Rhodopseudomonas boonkerdii: one gene and its partner. The protein of the gene in region 2 interacts with the protein of the main gene of each other region in a pairwise test. Links are inferred from orthologs where the notes say so. Each region holds a gene or a part of one and is shown on either strand. Other genes may lie near its edges.

Region 1 (15,132 bases), 4.9 Mb from region 2 along the record:
TGCCATCCGCATCGCCGACAAGCCGCTGAACTGGGGCGGCTCGCGCACGCTGTGTACGCGCGAGAGCAAATTCGAGATCCGCGAACACATCGACTGCGCCGCCCGCGGCCTCACCGCCTCCGGCTATGCCACCGTCGACATGACCGGCGGCGGCAAGACGCTCAGATTTGCGATGCCGTAAAATTTTCTTGTGTCCCGGACGCGATGCGGCTCGAAATGCCGCTTCGCAGAGCCGGGACCGCACCAAACGCCGGAGTTCGCGACGGTCCCGGCTCTGCGCAGCAGCGTGAAGAACGCTGCGGCGCGTCCGGACACAGTTTCAATTCGATGCTTCTGAACGAGAATAACGAATGACCAAATCGCCGCGCGCCTTCGATCATATCGAGACCTGGGTCTTCGATCTCGACAACACGCTGTATCCGCATCACGTCAATCTGTGGCAGCAGGTCGATGGCCGTATCCGCGACTTCGTATCGAAGTTCCTGAACGTCCCGCCGGACGAAGCCTTCCGCATCCAGAAGGACTATTACAAGCGCTACGGCACCACGATGCGCGGCATGATGACCGAGCACAGGATCAGCGCCGACGACTTCCTCAGCTATGTGCACGAGATCGACCATTCGCCGCTGGAGCCGAACCCGGCCATGGGCGCAGCGATCGCAAGGCTGCCCGGCCGCAAGCTGATCCTGACCAATGGCTCCGTCGCCCATGCCGGCGCCGTGCTGGCACGGCTCGGCTTCGCCGACCAGTTCGAGGCGATCTTCGACATCATCGCCGCCGAACTGGAGCCGAAGCCGGCGCAGCGCACCTATGACAAGTTCCTCCGCGACCACGGCGTCGATCCGACCAGGGCGGCGATGTTCGAGGATCTGTCGCGCAACCTCGTCGTCCCCCACAGCCTCGGTATGACCACCGTGCTGGTGGTGCCCGACGGCGCCAAGGAAGTCGTCCGCGAGGATTGGGAACTGGAAGGTCGGGAAGACAGCCATGTGGACCACGTCACGGATGACCTGACGGGGTTTCTGGTGAGGATGAACGGAGCGCGGTGAGCTCCTTCCTGTCGTCACCCGGCTTGACCGGGTGACCCAGTAAACACCGCCAGCAGTGCCGGACCGCCGCCGCATACTGGATCACCCGCTCCTGGCGCGCGGTTGCGCGCAAGGCGGGTGATGACAGGTAGAGTGACCGGCTCTCTTCTTGACCTCCCCCTCAAATCCCGACAAAGCTCCCGAAACACCCTGTGGACTCTCCGCAAATCCGCATATTCTCCGCTATCTGCCCAAGGATCCCGCGATGTCGCTGACCGCCCTCGAATCCACCATCAATGCCGCGTTCGATGCGCGCGACAATGTCAATGCCGCAACCAAGGGCGAAGTCCGCGATGCCGTCGATACCGCGCTCGACCTGCTCGACAAGGGCGAAGTCCGCGTCGCCAGCCGCGGCGATGACGGCAAGTGGACCGTCAATCAGTGGCTGAAGAAAGCGGTCCTGCTGTCGTTCCGCCTCAACGACATGACCACCATTTCCGGCGGCCCCGGCGGTGCGCCGTGGTGGGACAAGGTGCCGTCGAAGTTCGAAGGCTGGGGCGACAACCGTTTCCGCGACGCCGGCTTCCGTGCCGTGCCGGGCGCCATCGTCCGCAAGTCGGCCTTCATCGCCAAGAACGTCGTGCTGATGCCGTCCTTCGTCAATCTCGGCGCTTACGTCGATGAGAGTTCCATGGTTGACACCTGGGCCACCGTCGGCTCCTGCGCCCAGATCGGCAAGCGCGTGCACATCTCCGGCGGCGTCGGCATCGGCGGCGTGCTGGAGCCGCTGCAGGCCGGCCCTGTCATCATCGAAGACGACTGCTTCATCGGCGCCCGCTCGGAAGTCGCCGAAGGCGTGATCGTCCGCAAGGGCGCCGTGCTGGCCATGGGCGTCTTCCTCGGCGCCTCGACCAAGATCGTCGATCGCGCCACCGGCGAAGTGTTCGTCGGCGAAGTGCCGGAATATGCCGTGCTGGTCCCGGGCAACCTGCCGGGCAAGCCAATGCAGAATGGCGAGATCGGCCCCTCCACCGCCTGCGCCGTGATCGTCAAGCGCGTCGACGAACGCACCCGCTCCAAGACCAGCATCAACGAGTTGCTGCGGGACTGAGCCCGTGACCGACGTCGTCGCCATCGCCCAGGACCTGATCCGCTGCCCGTCGGTGACCCCGACGGATGCAGGCGCGCTCGGTGTGCTCGAACGCCTGCTGGGTGCCGCGGATTTCACTGTCCATCGCGTGACGTTCAGCGAGGACGGCACGGCCGACGTCGAGAACCTTTATGCGCGCATCGGCACAGGAGCTCCGCATCTCTGTTTCGCCGGCCACACCGACGTGGTGCCGCCCGGCGATGAAGCCGCATGGTCGCACGGCGCCTTTGCCGGCGAGGTGAAGGACGGGCGGCTCTATGGCCGCGGCGCTGTCGATATGAAGGGCGGCATCGCCGCCGCCGTCGCCGCGACGCTGGATTATCTCGCGGCCAATGGCGGCCAGCCCAAAGGCTCGATCTCCTTCCTCATCACCGGTGACGAAGAAGGCGTTGCCGTCAACGGCACCATCAAACTGCTGCAATGGGCGACCGAGCGCGGCGAAAAGTTCGACCACTGCATCGTCGGCGAGCCCTCGAATGTCGAGGCGATGGGCGACACCATCAAGATCGGCCGCCGCGGCTCGCAGTCGGGCACGCTGATGGTCGACGGCGTGCAGGGCCATGTCGCCTATCCGCATCGCGCCTCCAATCCGGTGCCGGACATCGCCGCGCTGATCGTGGCGCTGAGCAATGATCCCTTGGACAACGGCAACGCCCGGTTCCAGCCGTCCAATCTCGAATTCACCTCGGTGGATGTCGGCAACAAGGCGACCAACGTCATCCCGGCGCAGGCGACGGCGAAGTTCAACATCCGCTTCAACGATCATCACACGCAGGAGAGCCTGCGCGCCCTGGTCGACGCCCGCGTCGCAGCGGCTGCCGGCAATCGCATCAAGGCGCATGTGGTGTGGGAGCCGAGCAATTCGGATAGCTTCGTCACGCAGCCCGGCACATTCACCGATACGGTGGTCGCCGCCATCAAGGAGATCACCGGCCGCACGCCCGATCTCAACACCGGCGGCGGCACGTCCGATGCGCGCTTCATCAAGAATTACTGTCCGGTGATCGAGTTCGGTCTGGTCGGCCAGACCATGCACCAGATCGACGAGCACACGAAGGTCGCCGATCTCGAGCAACTGACGCAGATCTATCGCCGTGTGCTGGATCGGTATTTCGCATGAGCGGATATTCTCATGAGTGATGGCATTCTGGTGCTCACCGCCCTCGACAGCGAACTGGATGTCGAACGTGCGCCAAAAGGGTTTCGCGTCGTCTTCACCGGCGTCGGCAAGATCAACACCACCATCGCGACGCTTGCCGCGATCGTCGCCGAAAAGCCGGAGCTGATCGTCAATTACGGCACCGCCGGCAAGCTCAATACGAGCCTCAACGGTCTCGTCGAGATCAGCGACGTGATCCAGCGCGACATGAATGCCGAGCCTCTGGCGCCGCGCGGCCGCACGCCCTATTCGCCGGAGCTCGACCGCCTGTCGTCGGGCCGCGCCGGCTTCATCTGCGGCACCGGCGACAGTTTCGTCACCGCCACCGATCCGTGGCTGATCGCGAACAAGGTCGACGTGGTCGACATGGAGCTGTTCGCCATCGCGCAGGTGGCGCTGCGTCACGACATTCCCTGGCGCGCGTTCAAGTTCATCACCGATGACGCGAATGATTTCGCCCACGAGCACTGGACGGCCAATGTCGCGAACGGACAGGATCTGTTCTGGGATGCGATGAAGGGTGTCATCGCGTAGGGCGGATTAGCCGAAGGCGTAATCCGCCGGCCGAGCGCATGAGGCGAAGACCGCGGCGGATTACGCTTCGCTAATCCGCCCTACGGATAATCCACCTTCGCCAGATACAGCCCGTCCGGCGGCGCGACGATGCCGCAGGCGACGCGGTCTTTGGCGGCGAGCGCCGCGCTCATGTCATCCGGCGTCCAGCGGCCGTGCCCGACCCATACCAGCGAGCCCACCATCGAGCGCACCTGGCTGTGCAGGAACGAACGCGCCGAGGTGCGGATCGTCACCGCCTCGCCATCCGCATCCACATCAAGCTGATCCAGCGTGCGGATCGGCGACTTCGCCTGGCATTCGGTGTCGCGAAACGTGGTGAAGTCGTGCCGGCCGAGCAGCCGCTTGGCGCCCTCGCGCATGGCGGCGATATCGAGCGGCTTCGGCACCCGCCAGACATGGCCCATATCCACGGCGAGGTTCGCCCGGCGATTGGAGATGCGATAGATATAGTGCCGCTTCACGGCCGAAAACCGCGCCTCGAAATCATCGGCCACCACATCGGCCGAGAGCACCGCCACCGGATGCGGCCGCAGATGCGCATTCATGCCGTCGCGAAAGCGGCCGGGCACCAGGATCTTCGGCACATCGCAATGCGCCACCTGTCCGAGCGCGTGCACGCCGGCATCGGTGCGGCCGGCGCCATGGACACGGATTGGCTCGCCGCAGATCGCTTCGGCGGCGCGCTCCAGCGCGCCCTGCACGGTCAGCGTGGCATTGTCCTGCACCTGCCAGCCGGAGAATGGCATGCCGTCATATTCGATGAGCATCTTGTAGCGCGGCATCAGCTCACCCGCATGGGCGGCTTCAATGCCGTGCCGCGGAGAAATTCATCGGGCTTCATGGCCTGCTTGCCGGCGCGCTGCAGTTCAAGAATGCGGATGGCGCCGTCGCCACAGGCAACCGTGAGATGGTCATCAAGTAATTCGCCCGGCGCCCCCGATCCTTTCGCCAGCTCACAGCGCAATATCTTCAGCCGGATGGCTTCGCCGTCGACATCCGCCTCGCACCACGCGCCGGGAAATGGCGACAGGCCGTGGATATGCCGGAGCACGGCGCGCGCCGGCTTGGTCCAGTCGATCTTCGCCTCGGCCTTGTCGATCTTGGCCGCATATTCGACGCCGTTCTCGCTCTGCTTCACGAACTGCAGCCCACCGCGATCGAGCGCACCTATGGCGCGTACCATCAGGTCGGCGCCGAGCGGCGCCAGCGCGTCATGCAGATCCTGCCCCGTCATCGCGTCGGTGATATCAAGGCGCTCGGCCATGGCGATGTCGCCGGTGTCGAGGCCGGCATCCATCTTCATTACCATGACGCCGCTCTCGGCATCGCCGGACATGATGGCGCGCTGGATCGGCGCGGCGCCGCGCCAGCGCGGCAGCAGCGAGCCGTGCAGGTTGAAGCAGCCGAGCGGCACGGCATCGAGAATGTTCTGCGGCAGGATCATGCCATAGGCGACGACCACGGCGGCGTCCGCCTCGAAGGCGCGGAACTGGGTTTCGGCATCGACGGTGCGCAGCGTCTTCGGCGTCAGAACGGGAATGCCGAGCCGTTCCGCCTCGCGCGCCACGGGTGTCGGTTGCAGCTTCATGCCGCGCCCGGCGGGTTTCGCCTCGCGCGTATAGACGGCGACGATCTCATGACCGTGCGCCACGAGTTCGAGCAGCGTCGGCACGGCAAAATCCGGCGTGCCCATGAAAATCAGACGAAGCGGCATGTGGTGGCTCGATCCGGTTAGTGACTGTGTCCCGGACGCGCCGCAGCGTGCAACGCTGCTGCGCAGAGCCGGGACCGTATCAAGCGACGGCGTTCGTGGCGGCCCCGGCTCTGCGGAGCGGCATAAAGATGCCGCACCGCGTCCGGGACACGAAAGAGCGTCAGCCCACGCGCTTGGCGATCTTCGTGAATTTCTTCATCACGCGATCACGCTTGAGCTTGGAAAGATAATCGACGAACAGCACGCCATTGAGATGGTCGATCTCGTGCTGGATGCAGGTGGCGAACAAGCCGCTCGCGTCCTCCTCCACCGTCTTGCCGTCGAGATCGAGATAGCGGATGCGCACCGTCTCCGGGCGTTCCACCTCTTCGTAATATTCCGGGATCGACAGGCAGCCCTCCTCATAAACCGAGAGCTGTTCCGACGCCGAGATGATTTCCGGATTGATGAAGACGCGCGGCTTCGGGCCGCCCTCGTCTTCTTTCTTGGCCAGATCCATGGTGATCAGGCGGAGCGGAACCGCGATCTGGATCGCCGCCAGCCCGATACCGGGCGCGTCATACATGGTCTCGAACATGTCATCGGCGAGCTTGCGCACCTCCGACGTCACCTTCTCGACAGGTTTGGAGATCAGCCGCAACTGTTTGTCGGGCAGGATGATGATTTCACGAATGGCCATGGCGGGCGATTTAATCTGCGCGTGTTGCGCGGTCAATGCGGAGAGCCGGCATTAACGGAGCGATAACCATGTTGGTGAGGGAGATATTAACCATGCGGCGCAACGCTTTGTTAACCACAGACGTTTACTTTTTGTTCACGATCGAACATCCCGCGAAAAGCGCAGCCACGCGCCGTTCACCTCTCCCCCCGGGGAGAGATGAAGCAAGCCTCGTCTGCGATTCGATCTCTTAAGGCCATCGTTCCCATGACTACAGCGCCCGATACGCCCGACGCCGTCTTGCAGCCCCGCGCCTCCTGGCGCGAGAGCATGGCGGTCTATCTGCAGCCGCGCGTGCTGATCGTGCTGATGCTCGGCCTCTCCTCCGGCCTCCCACTCGCGCTGTCCGGGTCCACGCTGCTGGTCTGGATGCGCGAAAGCGGCGTCGATCTCGGCACCATCGGCCTGTTCGCGCTGGTTGGCACGCCCTACACGCTGAAATTCCTTTGGGCGCCGCTGATCGACGCGCTGCATGTGCCGCTCTTCACCCGCGCCTTCGGCCGCCGCCGCGGCTGGCTGGTGTTCTCGCAGTTGCTGCTCATCGCCGCGATCCTGCTGCTCGCGCTCACCGATCCTGCCAGGTCTCCTCTGTTCGTCGCGCTCGGCGCGCTGCTGGTCGCCACCATGTCCTCAACCCAGGACATCGTCGTCGATGCCTTCCGCGTCGAGAGCCTGCCTGAAAGCGAGCAGGCCGCGGGCATGGCCTCCTATGTCGCCGCCTACCGGATCGGCATGCTGATCTCGACCGCCGGCATCCTGTTTCTGGTCAGTGCCTTCGAGGCCACCGGCATCGCCCGCTCCTCCGCCTGGATGTGGGGCTATGTGGCGATGGCCGCCTTGGTGCTGATCGGCACGGTGACCGCGCTCCTCGCCACGGAGCCCGAGCAATCCGTGCAGGCCGAAGCCGCCACGCGCAGCGAGAGTGCGTTCCAGCGCGTGCTGCGCGCCGCCATCGGCGCTTTCTCGGAATTCCTGTCGCGGAAAGATGCCTGGGCGGCACTGGCCTTCGTGGTGCTGTTCAAATTCACCGACGCCTTCTCCGGCACGATGACCGCGCCCTTCGTCATCGATATCGGCTTCACCCGCAATGATTACGCAGCGATCGTGAAAGGCGTCGGCCTCGCCGCCACGCTGATCGGCGGCTTTGCCGGCGGCTTCGTCGCCCGGCGCTATTCGCTGGAGGCGAGCCTGTGGATCGGCGCGGTGCTGCAGGCGGTGTCCAACCTCGCTTTCGCGTGGCTCGCGCTGGTCGGCGTCAATCAATGGGCGCTGGCGCTGGCGATCTCGGTCGAGAATTTCACGAGTGCCATCGGCACGGTGATCTTCGTCGCCTATCTTTCCGCGCTCTGCAAGAATCCGCTGCACACCGCCACGCAATATGCGCTGCTGACAGCGCTTGCCGCGGTTGGGCGAACCTATCTCTCGGCTGGCGCAGGCTACGTCGCGCAGGCGACAGGCTGGCCGTTGTTCTTCGTGATCAGCGTATTGGTGGCGGTGCCGAGCCTGGTGCTACTGCTCTGGCTGCAGCGGCGCGGGCATTTTGCGGCGCTGGGTCCGGTACGGGTGTAGCTACGACCCTGTCGTCACACACTTGACCGTCGTGTCCCCTCCCCGCAACAGTGGTCTATCGCGTATTGCTGAGTGCGGATGGGGAGAGTGCTTGGCCTGCATGGTTCGAGACGCCCGCTTCGCGGGCTCCTCACCATGAGGGTCTTCTATCGCACCATACTCTTCCCTCATCCTGAGGAGCGGCCTTGTTAGGCCGCGTCTCGAAGGATGGCCACAGGCTGCTTGCGACCATCATGTGCGATCGCCCTCTCCCACAAGAGCGAGAGAGGGGAAGAAGCGCCTCAATTCTTCCCCACCAGACTCCACTTCGTCACCAGCGCTTCGCTCATTTGCCCTGCCTGTTCGGCGCAAGCGACTTCGCCCACCTTGAATGCGACTTCCTTGCCGACGAGACGTTTCAACTGCGTTGCCTGCGCATCGCTGGCGACCACGATCTCGAAGGTCTCCGGTCCTGTTTCCAGATTGCACAGCCCCGCTGGTGCCGGCAGGCGGCGCGGTTCGCTGACGATCTGATAGACGTCGACGCGCTTGCCCTTGGCATCGCGGCTCTGCATCGCATTGAGCTGGCCCGTGAGCACATCGCCGATCTGCATCGCCTTCGGCGCCGCCGGCCTCGCCGGTGCTTCGTCCGCATCGGAGGCTGCATAAGCCATCGTGGTCATCGCGGCCATCGCCAGCACCGCGGCGCAGCCGAGCTGCGCTTTCCATCCGGATCGTGTCATCAGAAGCAGTCCCGTCTTTAAAACAATGTGCGTTGTCGCATCGCCGCCGACAACGTGCCTTCATCGAGATAATCCAGTTCGCCGCCGACCGGCACGCCATGCGCCAGGCGGGTGACTTTCACATTGGCGTCCTGAAGAAGGTCGGTGATGTAATGTGCTGTCGTTTGTCCGTCCACGGTCGCGTTCAGCGCCAAAATGATTTCAGCGACTTCAGGCTCATGCGCGCGTGCCACCAGCGCATCGATGGTCAGGTCGCCCGGCCCCACGCCATCGAGCGGCGACAGCGTGCCGCCAAGCACATGATATTTGCCCGGCGCCGCATTGGCGCGCTCCAGTGCCCACAGATCGGCGACATCGGCGACGACCACGATGGTCGAGGGATCGCGCCGTGCGTCCGTGCAGATCGTGCACGGATTCACCGTATCGATATTGCTGCACACCTGGCAGACCTGCACACGGTCGATTGCCAGCTGCAGCGCGCCGGCCAGCGGCGTCATCAGCGCATCGCGCTTCTTGATCAGATGCAGCGCCGCGCGCCGAGCCGAGCGCGGGCCGAGTCCGGGCAGCCGCGCAAGCAACTGAATCAAGCGCTCGATTTCAGGTCCGGCAACGGAGGCCATGTCAGTTCGGGGCCTTTAGCCGAGGCCCAGCCCCGGCGGCAGGCCGAGGCCGCCGGTGAGCGACTGCATCTTCTCCTGCATGGCGGCTTCCGCCTTGCGGCGGGCATCGCCGAGCGCGGTGACCAGCAGATCCTCGAGGATCTCGACGTCTTCCGGCTTCACCAGCGACGGGTCGATCTTCACGGCCTTCACTTCGGTCTTCGCCGTCATGCGCACCGAGACGAGACCTCCGCCGGACATGCCCTCGACCTCCACATGGTCGAGCTCTTCCTGCATCGCCTTCATCTTCGACTGCAGCTGCGCCGCCTGCTTCATCATGCCGAGAAAGTCAGCCATGGATCGTCCTTTATCGTTGCGTGCGCATGGTCCCGAAAACCGGTGTCCACTTTTCGGGATCATGCTCTTAATCGTCGTCGCCGGGATCGGCGCCGTCATCGATGATCAGATCGCTGCCGTCGCCATCCGGCACTTCGGGCGCCAGCATGGTGACTTCCATCTTGGCGCCGGGGAATTTCGCCAGCACCGCCTGCACCCGCGGATCGGCCGCGGCGGCGCGATAGCGCTCGTCCTTCAGTTCCTGCTGCTGCTCACGGATCGTCGCCGCGCCCTGCGCATTGGAGACGATCACAGCCCAGCGCCGGCCGGTCCACATTTCCAGCTTGCGCGAGAGGTCGTTGATCAGCGAACGCGCGGCCGTGCGCTCCATCGACAGTTCGAGCCGGCCATCCTCGATGCGCACGAGACGGACGTCGGATTCCAGCGCCGCCTTCACCATCAGATCGCGCTTTTGCCCGGCCAATGCGACCAATTCAGGGAAGGTTGCAATTTTCAGGACAGTCGCCGGCTGCGCCTCCGCCATCCCGACCTGGGGCCGCGGCGACGGCTCGGCACTCCCTCGCTGCATCACCGGACCACGCGGCGCGCTCATGGTCGGCGCGGAGGGCGGCGATGATGCCGAGGGCATCTGCACGGAGGATTGAGCGGACGGCGCATTCAGCATCGGCGCAGCACGGCCGCCGCCATTGCCGATGACCGGCGACGAGCCGCCGCCCTGCTCGATCATGCGGATGGCTTCATCGGGTGTCGGCAGATCGGCGACATAGGCGATGCGCACCAGCACCATCTCGGCTGCGGCAGCAGGACGCGTCGCGCCTTGCACTTCGGTGATGCCCTTGAGCAGCATCTGCCACATCCGCGACAGCACGCGCATCGAGAGTTTCGACGCAAAGTCGCGCGCACGCAGGCGCTCGGTCTCGCCGAAGGCCACGTTGTCGGCCGTCGCAGGCACGATCTTCACGCGGGTGACGAAATTGACGAACTCGGCGAGATCGCTCAGCACTACGACCGGATCCGCGCCGACATCGTACTGCTCGCGGAATTCCTTGAACGCCGCCGCGATATCACCGCGCGCCAGCGAGTCGAACAGGTCGATGACGCGGGTGCGATCGGCGAGGCCGAGCATCTGCCGAACCGCGTCGGCCTTCACGAGACCGGCGGCATGGGCGATCGCCTGATCGAACAGCGACAGTGAATCGCGCACCGAGCCTTCGGCCGCCCGCGCGATAATACCAAGCGCTTCAGGTTCGACCTCGACGCCTTCCTTGCCGGCAATAGTCGACAGGTGCTGCATCAGCACGTCGGCATCGACACGGCGCAGGTCGAAGCGCTGGCAGCGCGACAACACCGTGATCGGCACCTTGCGGATTTCTGTGGTGGCGAAAACGAACTTGGCGTGCTCCGGCGGCTCCTCCAGCGTTTTCAGAAACGCGTTGAAGGCCGCCGTCGACAGCATGTGGACTTCGTCGATGATGTAGACCTTGTAACGCGCAGATGTCGGCGCATAACGCACGCTGTCATTGATCGCGCGAACGTCATCGACGCCGGTATGCGAGGCGGCGTCCATTTCCAGCACGTCGATATGACGGCTTTCCATGATAGCTTTACAATGCACGCCATGACTCGGCATCTGGATGGTCGGCCCCTTCACCGAACCATCGGCCATCTCGTAATTCAGCGCCCGCGCCAGAATGCGCGCCGTGGTCGTCTTACCGACCCCACGGACACCAGTGAGAATCCAGGCCTGCGGGATGCGGCCGGTCTCGAAAGCATTGGACACGGTGCGGACCAGAGCTTCCTGGCCGATCAGGTCGTCGAAATTCCCCGGCCGGTACTTTCGCGCAAGAACTCGGTAAGGCGTTGACGTTGCGGCAGAATTCATCGCAAAGCCGGCTTGGGCGTCGTCATTGGAAGAGGGCATGCCGGCATCGGTCATCAAGAAATCCGCAATCTGTTGTCTCAGGTGCCGGCTTGCGGAACATCGGACCATCAGCCGGGCCAAGATAAAGGCAAAGGGAACCGATGTTCCCGCCGCTGGCGCTGATTGTGCCCGATAGAACGAGGTAGGAGACTGACGAGCGACCCGATCCGGATCTCGTTAGGGCTGCTTCCTTCCGGACCTGACCCGGTTGGCGAGTGGCTCGTCCACCGCCAATCTCCCACTGCCTATTTGGGGCCAAACGGGCCGGAAAGCAAGCGTGACGCACGCCTCCGGTCTGCCACAGGATTTGCCACCGTGTTGCCGCAAGAAATCGTGGCACATCCTCGCAAAAGCAGGCACCACGGAGTTGTCCGCGCGGCCAGTTCCTGCGACGCTGCGCGCCAAAAATCGAGAGTCCGAATGGCCACCACGCCCCCCTTCGAGCTGCACAAACAGCTCCAGCAAGACACCATCGACATCGGCGACCTACCCCTCAGCCGCGTGCTGGTCGTGAAAGACGCGCACTACCCCTGGCTGATGCTGGTGCCGCGCCGGGCCGACATCATCGACATCATCGATCTCGACGAGGTCGCGCAGGCCCAGTTGATGACGGAGATCAACCGGGTCGGGCGCGCGCTCAAGGAGATCACCAAATGCGACAAGCTCAATGTCGCCGCGCTCGGCAATGTGGTGCCGCAGCTTCACGTTCACATCGTCGCGCGCCGCAAGACCGATGCAGCCTGGCCGCGCCCGATCTGGGGCGTGATGCCGCCGCTCGCCCATGACGCCGGGGAAGTGCAGCGCTTCATCTCGGAACTCCGTCGCAAGATCTGGCTCGGTTGAATGACATGACAAGCAAGCTATTTCCCCTCGGCAAGCCGGCCTTCATCTCCAACACCCTCGATCGCGCGGCGCATCTGCGCTTCAACGACGAAAAGCTGTTCGCGCTGGAAAACAAAAGCGACAGCCGGGCTTATGTGATCTATCGCGACTCGTTGGTGATGAAGAAGGACGGCGACAATGTCCGCGCCCTGCTTTCCATCGACGAGGCGCTGAAATTCGGAGCGAATCCCGGCACCATCTTTCTCGGCCTCCGTAATGGCGCTGCGGTGTTTGGCATGGGTATCTCGCCACAGGCGTCGGAGAAACTCGTCGGCCGCGACGATGTTCAGGTGTCTGAACTCCGCGGCATGGCGATGCAGGGCATCATCCCGCCGGACGAGCTCTCGGCCGTCGCCCAAGCCAAGTCCATGGTGTCCTGGCATCAGCGCCACGGCTTCTGCGCCAATTGCGGGGCCAAATCCTCGATGGCCGAAGGAGGCTGGAAGCGCGTCTGCCCGAGCTGCAAGACCGAGCATTTCCCACGTACCGATCCGGTCGTCATCATGCTGGTCGAGAAGGGCGACAAGTGCCTGCTCGGCCGCCAGAAGCAGTTCGCGCCAGGCATGTATTCGTGCCTCGCCGGCTTCGTTGAAGCCGCCGAGACCATCGAGGATGCGGTGAAGCGCGAAGTCTTCGAGGAATCCGGCATCCGCTGCACCGATGTCACCTACTACATGACGCAGCCCTGGCCCTATCCCTCGTCCCTGATGATCGGCTGTTCGGCCCGAGCGCTCACCGACGAAATCGTCATCGACAGGATGGAACTTGAAGACGCCCGGTGGTTTGACCGTGACGAGGCGATGCTGATGTGGAAGCGCGAGCACCCGGACGGGCTCGCGGGTCCGCATCCGTTTGCCATCGCGCATCATCTGCTTGGACGATGGCTGCATCCCGACCAAGCGTGACCAACGGGGACATTCATGACTGACCAGCCCAAACACGTGTTGTGTATCGGCCTCCCGGTACGCGACCTGACCTTTGCCGTAGAATCGGTCCCCGGGCGCGGTCAGAAATTTCCGTCCCAGCGCTTTGCGCAGATCATCGGCGGCAACGCGCTGAATGCTGCGATCGGCGTTAACAGGCTCGGCGGCAAGGCCGCAATGACAGGGCCGATGGGCGACAAAAACGAAACCGCAGACCAGTTCCTGTTCGACGATCTCGCAAAGGAGGGAATCGATACGGAGCATCTCGTCCATATGCCGGGGCTGGTGACGCCGATCTCGGCGGTCATGATCGACCCCTCGGGCGAGCGCACCATCGTCACCTTCCGCGATCCCGAATTGTGGAAAGTGAAGCTGCCCGCTCATGACGTGCTGCTGAAAGGCTGCGATGCCATTCTGGTGGAAAGCCGCTGCGCCGGCTTCGCCACCGATCTCTGCATCGAGGCACGCCATCGCGGTATTCCCGTTGTCGTCGATATCGACAGCACGATCTCGCAGCACGAAGGGCTGCTCACGGCGTCATCGCATCTGATCTTCTCCGACGACGCCCTGCAATCCACCGCCGGCATCGCCGACAATCTGAAGGCCCTGCAGAAGCTGGCAACGCTGACGCATTCTTTCCTTGCGGTCACACGCGGCCCCCGGGGCACGCTGTGGCTCGACGAACAGGGGCACCCCAGGGAAACCCCTGCCTTTCCGGTCCATGTGGTCGATACGCTGGGTGCAGGAGATATTTTCCACGGCGCCTTCGCGCTGGAATTTGCCAGTGGAAAATCGGTACCAGAGGCACTCCGTTTCGCGTCAGCAGCGGCAGCACTGAAATGCACGCGCTACGGCGGCGCCTTTGCCTGCCCACAACGTGCTGAAGTTGAACAGCTTTTACGGGAATCGAAGGTGGGCGCCCTGGGCTGAGCAGGCGCTGCCACCGACCTGCCTGAGCAACAGCACACGCTCATCGGAGATGAAATTCATCGCCGCCCTCTCGCAAGCGGCGCTTTTTCGCTACGCAAGAACGATTCGGCGCACATAATCTCCTCACCTTGCCTTAGAAGATTGTTCCATATATGAGGATATCTGACCCATAGATTAGAAAAAAGTTCTTCACATGACCGATGTCGCCGACCAATCTACCGAATCGACCCGCCGTCTCGACGCGATCGACCGCAAGATCCTGACGGTTCTTCAGGAAGACGCCTCGCTGTCCGTCGCCGAGATCGGCGACCGTGTCGGCCTGTCCTCGACGCCATGCTGGAAGCGCATCCAGCGCCTGGAAGCCGATGGCGTGATCCTGCGCCGGGTGGCGCTGGTCGATCAGAACAAGATCGGGCTAGGCATTTCGGTCTTCGTGTCTGTCGAGAGCGCGGACCACTCTGACGCCTGGCTGAAGAAATTCGCCGACGCTGTCAGCGCCATGCCTGAAGTAATGGAATTCTACCGGATGGCCGGCGACGTCGATTACATGCTCCGTGTCGTGGTGGCGGACATGCAGAGCTATGACATCTTCTACAAAAAGCTGATCAGCGCCGTGGCGCTGAAGAATGTGACGTCGCGTTTTGCGATGGAAAAGATCAAGTCAGTGACGGCACTGCCGGTGCCGCCGCTGCCGGCGAATTGACGCGCTGACGGGACTGTCGCGTTGCCCGGCTTGACCGGGCCATCCAGTACACGCCGCGCTTAGCGCGTTACCGTGCTAGTCAATGTTGACTGGATCGCCCGCTCCGAGCGCGCAATTGCGCGCCGAGCGGGCGATGACAGTTGGAGTTTCGCCACTCAAATCGTCTGGTTATACGCACCGA
Region 2 (15,166 bases):
TCACCGGCTGGCTTTGGATCGACGCCGTCACCAGCCTCGTCATCTGCGTGCTGATCATCTGGGGCACCTGGAGCCTGCTGCGCGACTCCACGGCAATGTCGCTGGCTGCCGTGCCACGCGGGATCGATCCCATAGCGGTCCGTGCCTACCTGGCGACATGCGAAGGCGTCGCTGATGTGCATGACCTGCATATCTGGCCGATGAGCACCACCGAAGTCGCCCTCACCTGCCATCTGGTGATTCCGACGGGCGCACCCGGCGATGCTTATCTGATGGGGATCGCCGGGCGGCTGAAGCGTGACTTCGGCATCGAACACGCCACGATTCAGATCGAAACCGATCCCAATTCGGCGTGTGCATTGGCGCCGGAGCATGTGATTTAATGCCCCCATACTTTGTCCTCATCCTGAGGAGCGCGCATACGCGCGCGCCTCGAAGGATGGTGGCACACTCCTAGCCAAGTCATCTCATGGTTCGAGACGCGCGCGAGCGGAGCGCTCCTCACCATGAGAGACAGAGTTAGTTCGAGAGGCGACGTTACTTCGCGTAAATATCCTTATACGTCTCGCGCAGGACGTTCTTCTGCACCTTGCCCATGGTGTTGCGCGGCAGATCGTCCACGAAGATCACGCGCTTCGGCATCTTGAACTTTGCGATCTGCCCGTCGAGCGCCTTGATCACCGCCGCCTCATCGAGCGCTGTCTTCTTGTCGGTCACCACGACCGCGGTGACACCTTCACCGAAATCCGCATGCGGCACGCCGATCACGGCGCTTTCCACCACGCCAGGCATGGCATCGATCTCGCTCTCGATTTCCTTCGGATAGACGTTGAAGCCCCCGGAAATAACGAGATCCTTGCCGCGGCCGAGGATATGGACATAACCCTTGCGATCGATCTTGCCGAGATCGCCAGTGATGAAGAAACCGTCGTCGCGAAATTCCGATTTGGTCTTTTCCGGCATCCGCCAATAGCCCTTGAACACGTTCGGGCCCTTCACCTCGATCATGCCGATCGTGTCCTCATCGAACTCCTTGCCCGTTTCCGGATCGGTGACGCGCACGGAGACGCCGGGCAGCGGGAAGCCGACGGCGCCGGGAACGCGCTCGCCGTCATAGGGGTTCGAGGTGTTCATGTTGGTTTCGGTCATGCCGTAGCGCTCGAGCACCGCGTGGCCGGTGCGCGCGAACCATTCGCGATGGGTGTCGGCCAGCAGCGGCGCCGAGCCCGAGATGAACAGCCGCATATGGCTGCACGTCTCCTTCGACAGGTTCGGCGACTGCAGGAGGCGCGTATAGAAGGTCGGCACCCCCATCAGCACTGTCGCGCGCGCCATCAATTGAATGATGCGCTCAGGATCGAGCTTCGGCAGGAAGATCATCGACGCGCGCGAGAACAGCGTGACATTGCTCGCCACGAACAGGCCATGCGTGTGATAGATCGGCAGCGCGTGGATCAGCACGTCGTCCTTGGTAAAGCGCCAGTAGTCCACGAGGCTCAGCGAGTTCGATGCGAGATTGTCGTGGCTCAGCATCGCGCCCTTGGAGCGGCCGGTCGTACCCGATGTGTAGAGGATCGCGGCGAGATCGTCATTGCCGCGCGCGACAGTGGCAAAGGCCGGCTTCTCCTTGTCGGCAGCGTCGGTGAGCGATCCCTTGCCGTCCGCGCCGAGCGTCTCGACCCGCGCGCCGACCTTGGCGGCAATCGCCTCGATGCCTTCCTTCTTGGCGGGATCGCACACCACCAGCGACGGTTCGGCGTCGGCGATGAAGTAATCGAGCTCGTTTAACGTATACGCCGTGTTGAGCGGCAGATAGACCGCGCCGGCACGCACGGTTGCGAGATACAGGACGAGCGCGGGCACCGATTTTTCGGTTTGCGCTGCAACGCGGTCGCCGACCTTCACGCCGCGCGCCACCAGCACATTCGCCACCTGCCCTGCCCAGGCGACGAGATCGCCGTAGCTGATGTGCTTGCCGTCCGGCGTCTCGATGGCGAGGCGCGACGGATCTTCAAGCTTGTCGAACAGGCGGGAGAACAGATTCATGGCATTCACACATCGATTGGAGGAGCCAGACAATCGCACCGAGACCAAACCTGCGATTGCATCAAACTATCCGTTGTCTCTAGCAAGAACGGACCGCCTTCCGCAACGCGCGCGCGAACGCAGTGCGTCGCCGAAAGTTTCAGGATCGACGAAAAATATAGCCTGAAACTGGCCCTGAGCCCTTGCGTAGCTCGGCCATCGACGGCGACAGGCCTCGCAGGCAAAGCGGCGTCGAGAACCTTTCAGCGCACGGTGCCGATGGCACCTTCAACGACACTCGGGAGACGACTCATGTCCAAGCGTATCGCACTTTTGTCCGCCGTCGCCTTCGGCACGCTCGCCATCACGGGCGCCATGCCGGTTCCGGCCCAGGCCAAGGACAAGATGATGAAGAGCGAGATGTCCGGCGAAAAGACCGTGATGGTCGGCGGGGCACCGATGTACCCGTCAAAGAACATTGTCGAAAACGCCGTCAATTCGAAGGATCACACCACGCTGGTCGCCGCCGTGAAAGCCGCCGGCCTCGTCGATACGCTCGCCGGCCCGGGCCCGTTCACCGTGTTCGCGCCGACCAATGCCGCTTTCGCCAAGCTGCCCAAAGGCACCGTCGAGACCCTGGTCAAGCCTGAAAACAAGGCCACCCTCACCAAGATCCTGACCTACCATGTGGTCCCCGGCAAACTCGAAGCCGCCGACCTCAAGGACGGCCAGAAGCTGACCACCGTGGAAGGCGAACAGCTCACCGTGAGGAAGACCGGCGGCAAGACCATGCTGGTCGATGCGAAGGGCGGTTCCTCCACTGTCACGATTCCGAACGTCAACCAGTCTAACGGCGTCATCCACGTCATCGATACCGTCGTGATGCCGAAAGCCTGACATCCTTACGTGTCCGGACCGTATCGGATACCGGGACACAAGCTCCCCTTCGGGACGCGCGTATCAGAAGCGAGCCGGGTGCCGGCTCGCTTTTTTGTGATCCCGGGCATAAATGCAGCAGTGGGGTTGTTGATGAGATGGACGTAACGATGACCCGCTTCGCTCCGTAAGGCTGACAGGGGCCACGATCTCGGATTATGCCATGTCGAGTATCTCGATCGACGACGCACAGAACGCGTCTGCAACAAGCAAGGCGATCCAGCCCGTCTGGGTTCGCGTACTGCACTGGATCAATGCCGTCGCGATGGTGATCATGATCATGTCGGGCTGGCAGATCTACAATGCTTCGCCGCTGTTCGATTTCGTTTTTCCGCGCAGCATCACGCTCGGCGGCTGGCTCGGCGGCGGCATCATGTGGCATCTCGCCGGCATGTGGCTGCTGGTCATCAACGGCCTGCTCTATGTCCTGCTCGGCATCGTCACCGGCCGCTTCCGCAGGAGGCTGCTGCCGATCTCCACGTCAGGCGTGATCGGCGATACCCGGGCAGCGCTCACCGGCAAGCTCTCGCATGCCGATCTCTCCACCTACAATCAGGTGCAGCGACTGCTCTATATCGGCATCCTCATTGTCGGCGTCGTCATCGTGCTGTCCGGCCTCGCAATCTGGAAGCCGGTGCAGTTCCAGTATCTCACTGCCATTTTCGGCGGCTACGACACTGCGCGTTACGTCCATTTCGTGATGATGGCCTCCATCGTCGGCTTCCTCGTCATCCATGTCGCGCTGGCGTTGATCGTGCCTAAGAGCCTGCGCGCGATGATCATCGGACGCTGAGGAGCAGATCATGCTGAAGAAGATGCGCTCGCTCATCATTCCCGGTGTCGACAAGCAGCTACTGGTAAAGGACGCCGTCAAACTGATGCCCGACCTGTCGCGCCGACGCTTCATCGCTTCCGGCGCGAGTTTTGGCGCGCTGACGCTGCTGACCGGCTGCAACGTGTCCGACAGCGTTTCCGCGGAGAGCCTGCTGACCCAGATCTCCAAGTTCAACGACATGGTGCAGGCAAAAATCTTCAATCCGAATGTGATGGCGCCGACCTATTCGGAGAAGGACATCCGCCGCCCCTTCCCGTTCAACGGCTTTTACTCGGAGGACGAGGCGCCGGAGATCGACGGCAAGGAATGGAAGCTCGAAGTCTCCGGCCTCGTCGACAACAACAGGTCCTGGACGCTGGAAGAGCTGTACAAGCTGCCGGAGGTTTCGCAGATCACGCGCCACATTTGCGTCGAGGGCTGGAGCGCCATCGGCTCGTGGCAGGGCACGCCGCTGCGCGACTTCCTCAAGCTGATCGGCGCCGATACGCAGGCGAAATGGGTACATTTCCGCTGCGCCGAGGACTATGCCAGTTCGCTCGACATGCCCACTGCGCTGCATGCGCAGACGCAGATGACGTTCAAGTTCGACAACCAGATCCTGCCGCGCGCCTACGGCTATCCGATGAAGATCCGGGTGCCGACCAAGCTTGGCTTCAAGAATCCGAAATATGTGACGTCGCTGGAAGTCACCAACGACTACAAGGGCGGTTACTGGGAAGACCAGGGGTATAATGATTTCAGTGGGAGCTAGACTCCGCCCTACGCTTCGAGCTTCTTCTGGAACGCCGACAACACCGCGCCCACGGCCAGCGTCGCCGCTGACACCACCAGCGCCGACGTCAAACTTCCCGTCGCGTCTGATATCGCGCCCACGGCAATCGGCCCTATGGTCTGCCCGATGCCGAACACGATGGTCACCACGGCGATCGCCTTCGGCCACGCGTCCTTTGGATAGTTGAACCGCACGAAGGCCGTCGTCGCCGCAACCACCGCGAAGAAGGCAACCCCGAACACTGCCGCCGATATACCAAGAATGATCGGCGAATGGCCGAGCAGCGGCATGGCTGCGCCCACGGCGTTGGTGCCGAGGATGATGGCCATTGCGGTTCCGCTCTGGCCGCGCGCGAGCACACCGCGCCATGCCCATGGCGCCGCAAACGAGCTGACACCGATCACGCACCAGAATGCGCTCTGCGCAACCGCGCTGCCGCCGCCATCACGCACATAGGCGATCATGAAGGTCATGTAGGCGATGTAGCCGGCGCCGAACATGAAATAGGCGACGAGATAGATGGCCATCGGCCAGATCTTGATCGATGGCACCGGCGCATCCGATGTATGATCCGAGGCATCGATCAGGCGCCGCAGCAGCGGCAGTCCCATCACCACCGAGACGACACCCAGCACCAGCCAGACGATCCACCACGAGCCCCGACCAAAGCCTTGCAGCACGAAGGGGGCGATCAGGCCCGATAGCAGGATGCCCATGCCCGGGCCCGCATAGAACAGGCTGAGCAGATAGGCGGAGCGTTCGGGATGCGTGAGGCCGATACTGGCCGCGAGCGCGCCGCCCGCCACGAAGGAGATGGCGGCGCCAAAGCCGGTGACGAAGCGGGCGATGCTGAGCAGCGTGAAATCCGCGGTGACGCCACAGAGCAAGAGCGACGCAACGCAGGCCACCGTGCCGATCCGGATCACCGCGAACAGGCCGTAACGTTTGCCGAGGCTGGACGCGGCCAGCGCACCGAGCAGGTAGCCGGCGGCATTGACGGTATTCATGAAGCCTGCGGACGAATAGGACCATTGCAGGCTGTCGCGCATATCCGGCAGCACCAGAGAATAGGCGAAACGGCCGATACCAAGCCCGATGGCCGGCGCAAGCGACAAAGCAAGGATCAGCAACGCCGGATTGCGGCGCATCAACGAGGTGTCAGGCAAGGTCAGGCGTTCTCCCGGACGCACTGTCGCAGCTTTCGTGAGCCTTGCAATCGGCACGTGCAGCAGGGCTGTCTTGCCAATACGGCAATGACGGCTTAGCACTCGCCCGAAATTCGACTTTCAGAGAAGGAAACGATCATGGCGGCGCATAAATTGCTGGTTCTCCCCGGCGACGGGATCGGCCCCGAAGTGATGGCGGAAGTGACGCGCCTGATCGACTGGATCGACGCCCAGGGCATTGCCAAATTCGAGACCGAGACCGGCCTTGTCGGCGGTGCGTCCATCGATGCCGACGGCGTGCCGATCACCGATGCCACCATGGCCAAGGCCGACACCGCCGACGCCATCATCTTCGGCGCCATTGGCGGTCCGAAATGGGATGGCGTGGCTTACGAGAACCGCCCGGAAGCCGGCCTCCTGCGCCTGCGAAAGGATCTCGGCCTGTTCGCCAATCTGCGCCCGGCAGTCTGCTACCCCGCCCTCGCCGACTCTTCGAGCCTGAAGCGCGAGGTGGTCGAAGGCCTCGACATCATGATCGTGCGCGAACTCACCGGCGGCGTCTATTTCGGCGAACCGAAGACCATCACCGATCTCGGCAACGGCCAGAAGCGCGCCATCGATACCCAGGTCTACGACACCTATGAGATCGAGCGCATCGCCCGCGTCGCTTTCGATCTGGCCCGCAAGCGCCAGAACAAGGTGACGTCGATGGAGAAGCGCAACGTGATGAAGTCGGGTGTACTCTGGAACGAGGTCGTGACCCAGGTGCATGGCCGCGAATACAAGGACGTCACACTGGAGCATCAGCTCGCCGATTCCGGCGGCATGAATCTGGTGAAGTGGCCGAAACAGTTCGATGTCATCGTCACCGACAACTTGTTCGGCGACATGCTCTCGGATATCGCGGCCATGCTCACCGGCTCACTCGGCATGCTGCCCTCGGCCTCGCTCGGCGAGGTCGATGCCAAGACCGGCAAGCGCAAGGCGATGTATGAGCCGGTGCATGGTTCGGCGCCGGACATTGCCGGCCAGGGCAAGGCCAATCCGCTGGCGATGATCGCCTCCTTCGGCATGGCGCTGCGCTATTCGCTCGATCTCGGCGACCTCGCCGACAAGGTCGATCAAGCGATCGCCGCCGTGCTGGCCAAGGGCCTGCGCACCGCCGACCTGAAGTCGGAAGGCGCCACGATCATCTCGACGGCGCAGATGGGCGAAGCGGTGCTCGCCGAGCTGCAGGCGCTGTACAAGTAGGAACGTCAAAAGCTTCGCCCTCATGGTGAGGAGCGTGCAAAGCGCGCGTCTCGAACCATGAACGGAGTGCTCGGCCATCCTTCGAGACGCGGTCGAAGGCGACTCGCTCCCCAGGATGAGGATGGAGTTTAATATCCTCCCAAGAACAAGAAATGCCCGGCGCGAGCCGGGCATTTTCATATCGGGATTGCGCCGAGCTCAGTATGGCAGCGGGATACGGTTCGGGTAGCCGCCGAGATCCCAGTCGCTGTACAGCGGCTGGCGGTCGAGCGGACGGTTCAGGTTGCCGCGGGCGAAGGACTGACCGGGCGGATAAGCATAATCGGTGAACTTGCGGTCGCCGGGCAGCACTTCGGTGCCGGCATCCAGCCACGAGCGTCGCGAGATGTAGACGCGGGTGCGCGGACCCTGCTGATAGGACACATTCGGGCCGCGGGGACCGTAATTGAAACGGCCGTTATCGACGGTGACCTGCTTGCGCTTGGTCTGGGCTTCGGCGGGGGTGGCGACGCCGATGGTGATGACGGCAGCCGCCGCGAGCAGTGCACCGGTCAGTTTGGCGGCGGAGAATTTCAAGGTCATCTAGTCCTCTTGGCACTCTGATTCTTCGTCAAGAATCGCAATTCGCAAGCTCCTGGCAACTTAGCTGGCCGGACGGCAGCCCTACAAGGTCAATCGGGCCACACTTTTGGAGAATAATGCGCGGTGTGGCCGAATGTTGCATGCATTCCAAGGTCTTGGTCGTCACGCTGTTTCAGGTATGCAGACGGCCGTTCGGGCTGATCGCCCATTCTTCAGGCCCCAGCGCAGGATGCCCTTGTGGTCATCACCGGAAATGCCGGCGAATTTCGTAAGCCGCTGTAATTCCAGCCGTATCCATCTGCCGGACAGCGAACGCGCGACGGCCGCCGCCCAGCCACAGCACGCAGGATCTTGGCAAGCAGGATCATGGCAAGCGGAGTCAGACACCCCATATAAGCCGCTGGAAACGCTTATGACATTGTGTTGACGGCGTTTCTCGCTTAGAAGCGCACGCGCTTCGGTTTTCGCAGATGGCGGATCGAAGGCGTTTTTCTTCGGAGAGTGAACGATGGGTTACAAAGTCGCGCTGGTCGGAGCGACCGGCAATGTCGGGCGTGAAATGCTCAGCATTCTGGACGAACGTAAATTCCCCGCTGACGAGGTCGTGGCGCTTGCGTCCCGCCGCAGCATGGGCGTTGAAGTCTCGTTTGGCGACAAAACCCTGAAATGCAAGGACCTCGAGACCTACGACTTCAGCGACGTCGATATCTGCCTGATGTCGGCCGGCGGAGCCGTGTCCAAGGAATGGTCGCCGAAGATCGGCGCAGCCGGCGCCGTGGTCATCGACAACTCGTCGACCTGGCGCATGGATCCAGATGTGCCGCTGGTCGTGCCGGAAGTGAACGCGGCTGCGGTCGATGGCTTCGCGAAGAAGAACATCATCGCAAACCCGAACTGCTCGACCGCGCAGCTCGTGGTGGCACTGAAGCCGCTGCATGACAAGGCGACCATCAAGCGCGTCGTCGTGGCGACCTATCAGTCGGTGTCGGGCGCCGGCAAGGACGCCATGGACGAACTGTTCTCGCAGACCAAGGCCGTCTACACCAACAGCGAGATCGTCAACACCAAATTCCCGAAGCGCATCGCCTTCAACGCGATCCCCCATATCGACGTCTTCATGGAGGATGGCTACACGAAGGAAGAGTGGAAGATGATGGCGGAGACCAAGAAGATTCTTGATCCCAAGATCAAACTCTCCGCGACCGCCGTGCGCATTCCGGTGTTTGTCAGCCACTCGGAAGCGGTCAATGTCGAATTCGAGAATCCGATCTCGGCCGACGAAGCCCGCGACATCCTGCGCAATGCGCCGGGTTGCCTGGTGATCGACAAGCGCGAACCCGGCGGCTACGTCACGCCCTATGAAGCGGCTGGCGAAGACGCGACCTACATCAGCCGTATCCGCGAGGATGCGACGGTGGAGAACGGCCTCGCTTTCTGGTGCGTCTCGGACAATCTGCGCAAGGGCGCGGCGCTCAACGCCGTGCAGATCGCGGAATGCCTGATCAACCGCAAGCTGATCACCGCCAAGAAGAAGAAGGCGGCGTAAGGCACTTCAAACGGACATACGAAAGGCCGGGTGCTTCGCATCCGGCCTTTTTGTTTGCTGTATTGAGAAACACTCTGCCCCTCATGGTGAGGAGGCGCGCAGCGCCGTCTCGAACCATGAGCTGGCCTGGCTCCGAGCTTGAGGCCATCCTTCGAGACGCGCGCAAGAGCGCGCTCCTCAGGATGAGGGTCGGAGCTTACGCCGACTTCGCCTGCGCCACCGGCTTGAACACCTTCTCGGTCTTGTCCAGCACCGACAGCGATCCCACCGCGACACCGAAATAGGCGCCGTGCAGGAGAAGGTCGCCGGCATCGACGCGCTTCTTCACGAAGGGGAAGGTCATCAGGTTTTCGAGGCTGCGGAACACCGCGGCCTTCTCGATGCGGGTGACGAAATCCTGCATCGTCTCGTGATCGCGAATCTCGACGGTCTCGCCGGGTTTGGTGAACATCGACATCCAGCGGCCGATGAAATCGCCCGGCGACAGCGGCGCGGCCTTGTCGACGAAAGCGCGGATGCCGCCGCATTGCGCGTGCCCGAGAATGACGATGTGCTTCACCTTCAGAACCTGCACGGCATATTCCAGCGCGGCGGAGACGCCATGCGCGTTGCCGTCTGGCTGATAGGGCGGCACCAGATTGGCGATGTTGCGCACCACGAACAATTCACCCGGTGACGCATCGAAGATGACCTCCGGCGACACGCGCGAGTCGCAGCAGCCGATCACCATCACTTCGGGGAACTGGCCCTTCTCGGACAATTCACGAAACCGCGCCTGTTCGGTGGGCAAGCGTTCCGACGAGAAGGTCTGGTAGCCGGCGATGAGTTGCTGCGGAAATGTTGCGGTCATGATCTGCCTCGTTTGAGCATGATCCCGAAAAGCGGGGGCCGGTTTCCGGCCGGGTCATGCTCAGACACAAAATAGGTTTCGTCACGGATAACCATAGCTCGCGGGTGCGAACAAGCCTTCCGGGCGACAGGCTGAAATGCTATCGCGGACGGAAACCGCCTCCCCCAGAAGCATACACCATCTCGAGGAAATGACGCCATGACCCGCCCGCGCCGCAGCCACTTGTTCATGCCCGGCTCCAATCCGCGTGCGCTGGAAAAGGCGCGCACGGTTGCCGCCGACGGCATCATTCTCGATCTCGAAGACGCCGTGGCGCCCGACGCGAAAGCAACCGCCCGCAACGCCATCGCCGAGACGCTGGCCAAAGGCGGTTTCGGCAAACGCGAGATGCTGATCCGCATCAACGCGCTGGATTCGCCGTGGTGGATCGATGACGTGGCGATGGCTGCCAAGGCGAAGCCCGACGGCATTCTGGTGCCGAAGATTTCCAGCGTCGAAGACCTCAATGCGGTGGCCGATCGGCTCGCCGATCTCAATGCCGACATGTCGATCAAGGTGTGGGCGATGATCGAGACCTCGCGCGCGATCCTGCATGCGGAAGAACTCGCCGCCTGTTCGAAGGATGCGGAAGTCCGTCTCGCCGGCTTCGTGTTCGGCCCCAACGACATCGCCCGCGAGACGCGCATCCGCATGATGCCGGGCCGCGTATCGATGCTCGGCATGATCACCCATTGCGTGCTCGCGGCGCGCATGTACGGCCTCGACATTCTCGACGGCCCCTACAGCAATTTCAGCGACAATGAAGGTTTTATCGCCGAAGCCGAGCAGGGCCGCGACATCGGCTTCGACGGCAAGACGCTGATCCATCCCGCGCAGATCGAGGCCTGCAACAAGGTGTTCACGCCGCCGGCCGAAGAAGTCGCACAGGCCAGGCGCATCATCGCGGCCTTCGAACAGCCGGAAAATGCGAGCCGCGGCGCGATTCAGCTCGACGGCAAGATGGTCGAGCGCCTGCATGCCGAGATGGCGAAACGAACCATCGCGATCGCGGATGCGATCGCGGCGATGGGAAGCTGAGACATCCCTTCTTCTCCCTCCCCCAAGCGCGGCACAGCCGCGCGCAGCGGGGAGGGTGGATCGGCGGCGAAGCCGGCGAGACGGGTGGGGGCTTCCGCAAACTCCGACGTCACGTGGGGCGCCCCACCCCGGCCCTCCCCGCTGCGCCGCTGCGCGGCTTGAGGGAGGGAGCACATCTGCCGGCGCGTCGTTGCCTGATCAACCTGTCAAACAGCCCCGTGATGTCTGGAATCATGCGCTCGCATTCTCGCGGCGCTTGCGCGTCCGAGGTGTGAGCAGGTCTCCCCTCGAAGACATGAGGGGAGCGGCACGCCGCCAGGCGCGAGTGGTGGTTTCTGACGCTGCCCCTGCCTGCCGGATCGCCGGCAAACCTGAGCCGCGCAACGCCTGACGGCGTGCCACCGCGACGGTTTTTGGCCGAGGGACCGTGCTTCCGGGTACTGGAAGCTGGCAGGTGCCCTGCCATCGGACCGGCTTTCGCCAGCCGTCATCCGCACCCGTCCAGCCGCAAGCGGCAGAGCCCCGTAGTGGGCCCGGACGGTGACCCCAGGCCCCCCGAGTGCGAGGGATACGTCCTCCCCCGCCCGCAGGCGCCGCATCTCGCCCCGCTCAAAGACGCCTCATGAGAGCGCCCCTCGCGAACAAGACGGGAGAGATATAGGGCAATGAGAGGAATATTGTCAAGAACAAAATAGGAACGACATGCTGCGTCATTCCGGGGACGGACCGGCGCCGCACGCCGGAGCCCGGCATCCTGCAGTGGCGGTCACCTCTGCCCTCGCGCGAGGAGGGAGGTGATCCTCACTTCGAGGTTCCGGGTTCGCTCGCTGACGCGAGCGCCCCGGAATGACCTGATGGGGCCCTATGGGACCTACGACATTGGCGTTCGTGGCGCTCCCTCTCACCACGCAGCTGCGCTGCGCGGTGACAAAGGCACGCTTACGCCCAGGCGCGCTCGGTCTTCAGCTTCTCTTCGTAGCTGTCGATGGCGGTCTTCTTTTCCATCGTCAGGCCGATATCGTCGAGACCGTTGATCAGGCAGTGCTTGCGGAACGGGTCGATCTCGAACTTCACCGTGCCGCCGTCGGGACCGCGGATCTCCTGGTTCGGCAGATCGATGGTGATGGTGGCATTGGCGCCGCGCTCGGCATCGTCGAACAGCGCGTCGAGATCCTTCTGCGAGACGCGGATCGGCAGAATGCCGTTCTTGAAGCAGTTGTTGTAGAAGATGTCGCCGAACGAGGTGGAGATGACGCAGCGGATGCCGAAATCCAGCAGCGCCCAGGGCGCATGCTCGCGCGACGAGCCGCAGCCGAAATTGTCGCCGGCGACCAGAATTTTCGCCTGGCGATAGGCCGGCTTGTTGAGCACGAAAGCGGGATTCTCGCTGCCGTCGTCGTTATAGCGGGCATCCGAGAAAAGGCCCTTGCCGAGACCGGTGCGCTTGATGGTTTTCAGATACTGCTTCGGGATGATCATGTCGGTATCGACATTGATGACCTTCATCGGCGCAGCGACGCCTTCCAGCGTGGTGAACTTGTCCATGGCGTGTCCTCGGAATTGAAGGAGCTTTTTAGCCGGATCGGGCGGACGCTCCAAGCTGCATTTCTGCAGTGCTGGGATCAGGTCAGCCCCCGTTCTCATCCAGAGCCGCGCAGCGGCGCAATTGCGCCGCCAGGCCTCCTCACCGTGAGGACGGAGCTGGAGGCCCTAGTCCGTCACCTGCGCCTCGATGGCCTCCATGTCGTCGTCGGACAGGCCGAAATGGTGGCCGATCTCGTGGACGAGGACGTGGCGGACGATATGGCCGAGGGTTTCGTCGTGCCCGGCCCAGTAATCGAGGATCGGGCGGCGATACAGCCAGATCATATTGGGCATCTGGCCCGACACGTCATGGGACTGGAACGGCAGCCCGACTCCCTGAAACAGGCCGAGCAGATCGAACTCGGTCTCGGCCTGCAATTCCTCCAGCACCTCGTCGGTGGGGAAATCGTCGACCCTGACGATCACCCCCGCGCACAGCCTGCGAAATTCCTCCGGCAGGAGGGCGAGCATGGCATGGGCCATCTCTTCCATCTCGGCGAGGTCGGGAGCTTTTGCCTGATGCCACATGGGTTCCTGTCTAGCCGATCCCGTTCTGTTGGCAAGGCGGCCCGGCGCGGTTGACGCGCGGGCGTCAATCGGAGACTTTGCGGTCGTTTTCTAGAGACGCATGACCCGATCCGAGAACCGGTATCCACTTTTCGGGTCATGCTCACGACGGTGGTTTTGGGGCGTAGCATGCGGATCATGACAGCGACACTGGCGGTGGCGACGCTGGCCTTCGGCGGCCTCTCGCTGGACGGCGCAATCGCGCAGACCGCGCCGGCTGCGCAGCGCTCGACCGACATCTCCGCCCAGAGCAGCAGCGGCCGTCCGCGCGTGCGCATCTATCGCGACGACGACACCCGCGGCGTCTATCCCCGCTACAACCCCGGACCGAATGCGGTGCGCGATTGCACGGCCAATCTCGTGCAGGAGTATCGCCCCAGCGGCACCGTGATCGTGCCGCGCATGAACTGCTACTGGCGCCGCGGCTGAAACGGCATCCGTTTCATCGAAGGCCGATCAGCTTGGCTGTCACCTGCGCTTTCGTTCCGTCGCCGCGACAAAGAACCCTGCGACATATCGCGCGACACATGTTCATTTCGCGTTCAGCTCCCGAAACCTAGCGTTCCCGCATGGGCAATGAGCCCCGTGCAGCGTGCACAGTCAGATGCCCGCGGAATCCAGGAGAGAACACGTGAACCTGAAAAAACTTTTCGGCCTCGCCGCCATCGCCGGCCTGATGTTCGTGGCTGCACCGGCCCAGCAAGCCAACGCGGTCTCGCTCAACAATCCCGGCGTTGCCACAACCGTGCAAGGCGCAGGTGAAGGCTTGACGACCCAGGTGCAGTATCGCCGCCATCACCACCACGGTCACCGGCACCATCATGTGCGCCGTCACCATGGCTGGCATCGCCCGCACCATGTGCGCCGCCACTACCATGTGCATCGCCCGCACATCCACCATCATCATCGCCGCCACTGGCGCTGATTGGAACCGCTCTGGCGTGACAGCCGAACCGCAACATGCGTCGGCTGTCACTCGGACCGTTCCACATCGCGCAACCCGCCGCGTCTCCTTGTCGCGGGAAATCGGATCATCCTGACGCGTTGACGGATCAAGGCGACAGACAGACTTCAACGAGGACAATCATGAGAACATGGGTAGGCGCAGCTCTGATGGCTGCAACCGTTACGCTCGGCGGCATCTTCGCAGCAGCGCCGGCGATGGCCGCATCGCCTGCCAAGGCCGCGGCGGGAGACAAAGCGCGCGTGACCGACTTCAGCTCGCAGCATCGCCATCACGGACATCGTCACCACGGGCATCGGCATCACTTCCATGGCCACCGCCATTGGGGCCATCACCGCCATTGGGGTCACCGTCACTACGGCTATCGGCCGTATTACGGGCCGCGTTATGGCTATGGCTATCGGCCGTACTACCGGTCCTATTACGGCCCGGCCTATTACGGGCGCCCCTATGCTTATCGTCCGGCCTATTACGGCGGCTACGGCTACCGGCCCTATGGCTATGGCTACGGCCCGGGCTTCGCCGTCGGCGGGCCGATCAGCGTCGGCTTTTCGTTCGGCCGCTGGTAAGCCAGCCACATCGCAAGACGATCACGACGGGCGCCTTCACGGCGCCCGTTTCATTTTGACGCGCTTATTCATGGCGCGTTCAGATCATCGCTCCTAGCCTGCGCATCAAGGGCGCACAGGTCACGCAGGGCCGACGCGTGCAGATTCTCATCTGCAGCGACCATGGCCGCTGCGCGACAGGGAGGATGATCGCAATGACAACAGATCGAACATCCGCGATCCGAAGCGTGATGGCACGCACGCTCGGCCTCGCCGCAACAGCTACCGTCGTGCTGTCGCTGACATCCACCGCACAAGCGCTGTCACTCAGCAACCCAGCCATGGCGCCGGCCGCCAAACAGGCGCGCGACGCGCTCACGACGCAGGTGCGCCATGGCGGCGGTCATGGCGGCGGAGGCGGCTTCCGCGGCGGCGGAGGATTCCGTGGCGGCGGTTTCCATGG

The links.
Region 1: the proteins of E0H22_RS00645 (region 2) and def interact in binary tests that used the Escherichia coli proteins (3 or more experiments, as listed by UniProt). The link is inferred for Rhodopseudomonas boonkerdii from one-to-one orthologs.

The regions. Positions count from the first base shown.
Region 1 is NZ_CP036537.1:5,039,726-5,054,857, forward strand. The notes cover bases 4,548-7,488. They hold def (peptide deformylase), read right to left. Parts: upstream 6,307-7,488; coding sequence 5,788-6,306; downstream 4,548-5,787. Other genes in these bases: truA (tRNA pseudouridine(38-40) synthase TruA), read right to left, coding at 4,548-4,695; fmt (methionyl-tRNA formyltransferase), read right to left, coding at 4,695-5,627; E0H22_RS23160 (AmpG family muropeptide MFS transporter), read left to right, coding at 6,553-7,488. Outside these bases: E0H22_RS23120 (DUF1036 domain-containing protein), read left to right, coding at 1-181; E0H22_RS23125 (pyrimidine 5'-nucleotidase), read left to right, coding at 351-1,049; dapD (2,3,4,5-tetrahydropyridine-2,6-dicarboxylate N-succinyltransferase), read left to right, coding at 1,294-2,139; dapE (succinyl-diaminopimelate desuccinylase), read left to right, coding at 2,144-3,298; E0H22_RS23140 (phosphorylase family protein), read left to right, coding at 3,311-3,871; more of truA, read right to left, coding at 3,952-4,547; more of E0H22_RS23160, read left to right, coding at 7,489-7,914; E0H22_RS23165 (hypothetical protein), read right to left, coding at 8,196-8,636; recombination mediator RecR, read right to left, coding at 8,654-9,256; E0H22_RS23175 (YbaB/EbfC family nucleoid-associated protein), read right to left, coding at 9,272-9,592; E0H22_RS23180 (DNA polymerase III subunit gamma/tau), read right to left, coding at 9,660-11,528; E0H22_RS23190 (HIT domain-containing protein), read left to right, coding at 11,934-12,356; nudC (NAD(+) diphosphatase), read left to right, coding at 12,362-13,300; E0H22_RS23200 (sugar kinase), read left to right, coding at 13,316-14,248; E0H22_RS23205 (Lrp/AsnC family transcriptional regulator), read left to right, coding at 14,442-14,951; E0H22_RS23210 (phosphomannomutase/phosphoglucomutase), read right to left, coding at 15,107-15,132. UniProt on the Escherichia coli protein: Removes the formyl group from the N-terminal Met of newly synthesized proteins. Requires at least a dipeptide for an efficient rate of reaction. N-terminal L-methionine is a prerequisite for activity but the enzyme has broad specificity at other positions.
Region 2 is NZ_CP036537.1:136,336-151,501, forward strand. The notes cover bases 7,120-10,094. They hold E0H22_RS00645 (aspartate-semialdehyde dehydrogenase), read left to right. Parts: upstream 7,120-8,075; coding sequence 8,076-9,113; downstream 9,114-10,094. Other genes in these bases: E0H22_RS00640 (hypothetical protein), read right to left, coding at 7,184-7,567; E0H22_RS00650 (carbonic anhydrase), read right to left, coding at 9,310-9,963. In the rest of the region: E0H22_RS00605 (cation diffusion facilitator family transporter), read left to right, coding at 1-383; E0H22_RS00610 (malonate--CoA ligase), read right to left, coding at 538-2,046; E0H22_RS00615 (fasciclin domain-containing protein), read left to right, coding at 2,338-2,922; E0H22_RS00620 (cytochrome b/b6 domain-containing protein), read left to right, coding at 3,125-3,754; E0H22_RS00625 (molybdopterin-dependent oxidoreductase), read left to right, coding at 3,765-4,547; E0H22_RS00630 (YbfB/YjiJ family MFS transporter), read right to left, coding at 4,556-5,740; leuB (3-isopropylmalate dehydrogenase), read left to right, coding at 5,873-6,985; E0H22_RS00655 (HpcH/HpaI aldolase/citrate lyase family protein), read left to right, coding at 10,162-11,040; leuD (3-isopropylmalate dehydratase small subunit), read right to left, coding at 11,980-12,585; E0H22_RS00665 (metallopeptidase family protein), read right to left, coding at 12,751-13,152; E0H22_RS00670 (hypothetical protein), read left to right, coding at 13,321-13,620; E0H22_RS00675 (hypothetical protein), read left to right, coding at 13,823-14,116; E0H22_RS00680 (hypothetical protein), read left to right, coding at 14,305-14,724; E0H22_RS00685 (hypothetical protein), read left to right, coding at 14,919-15,166.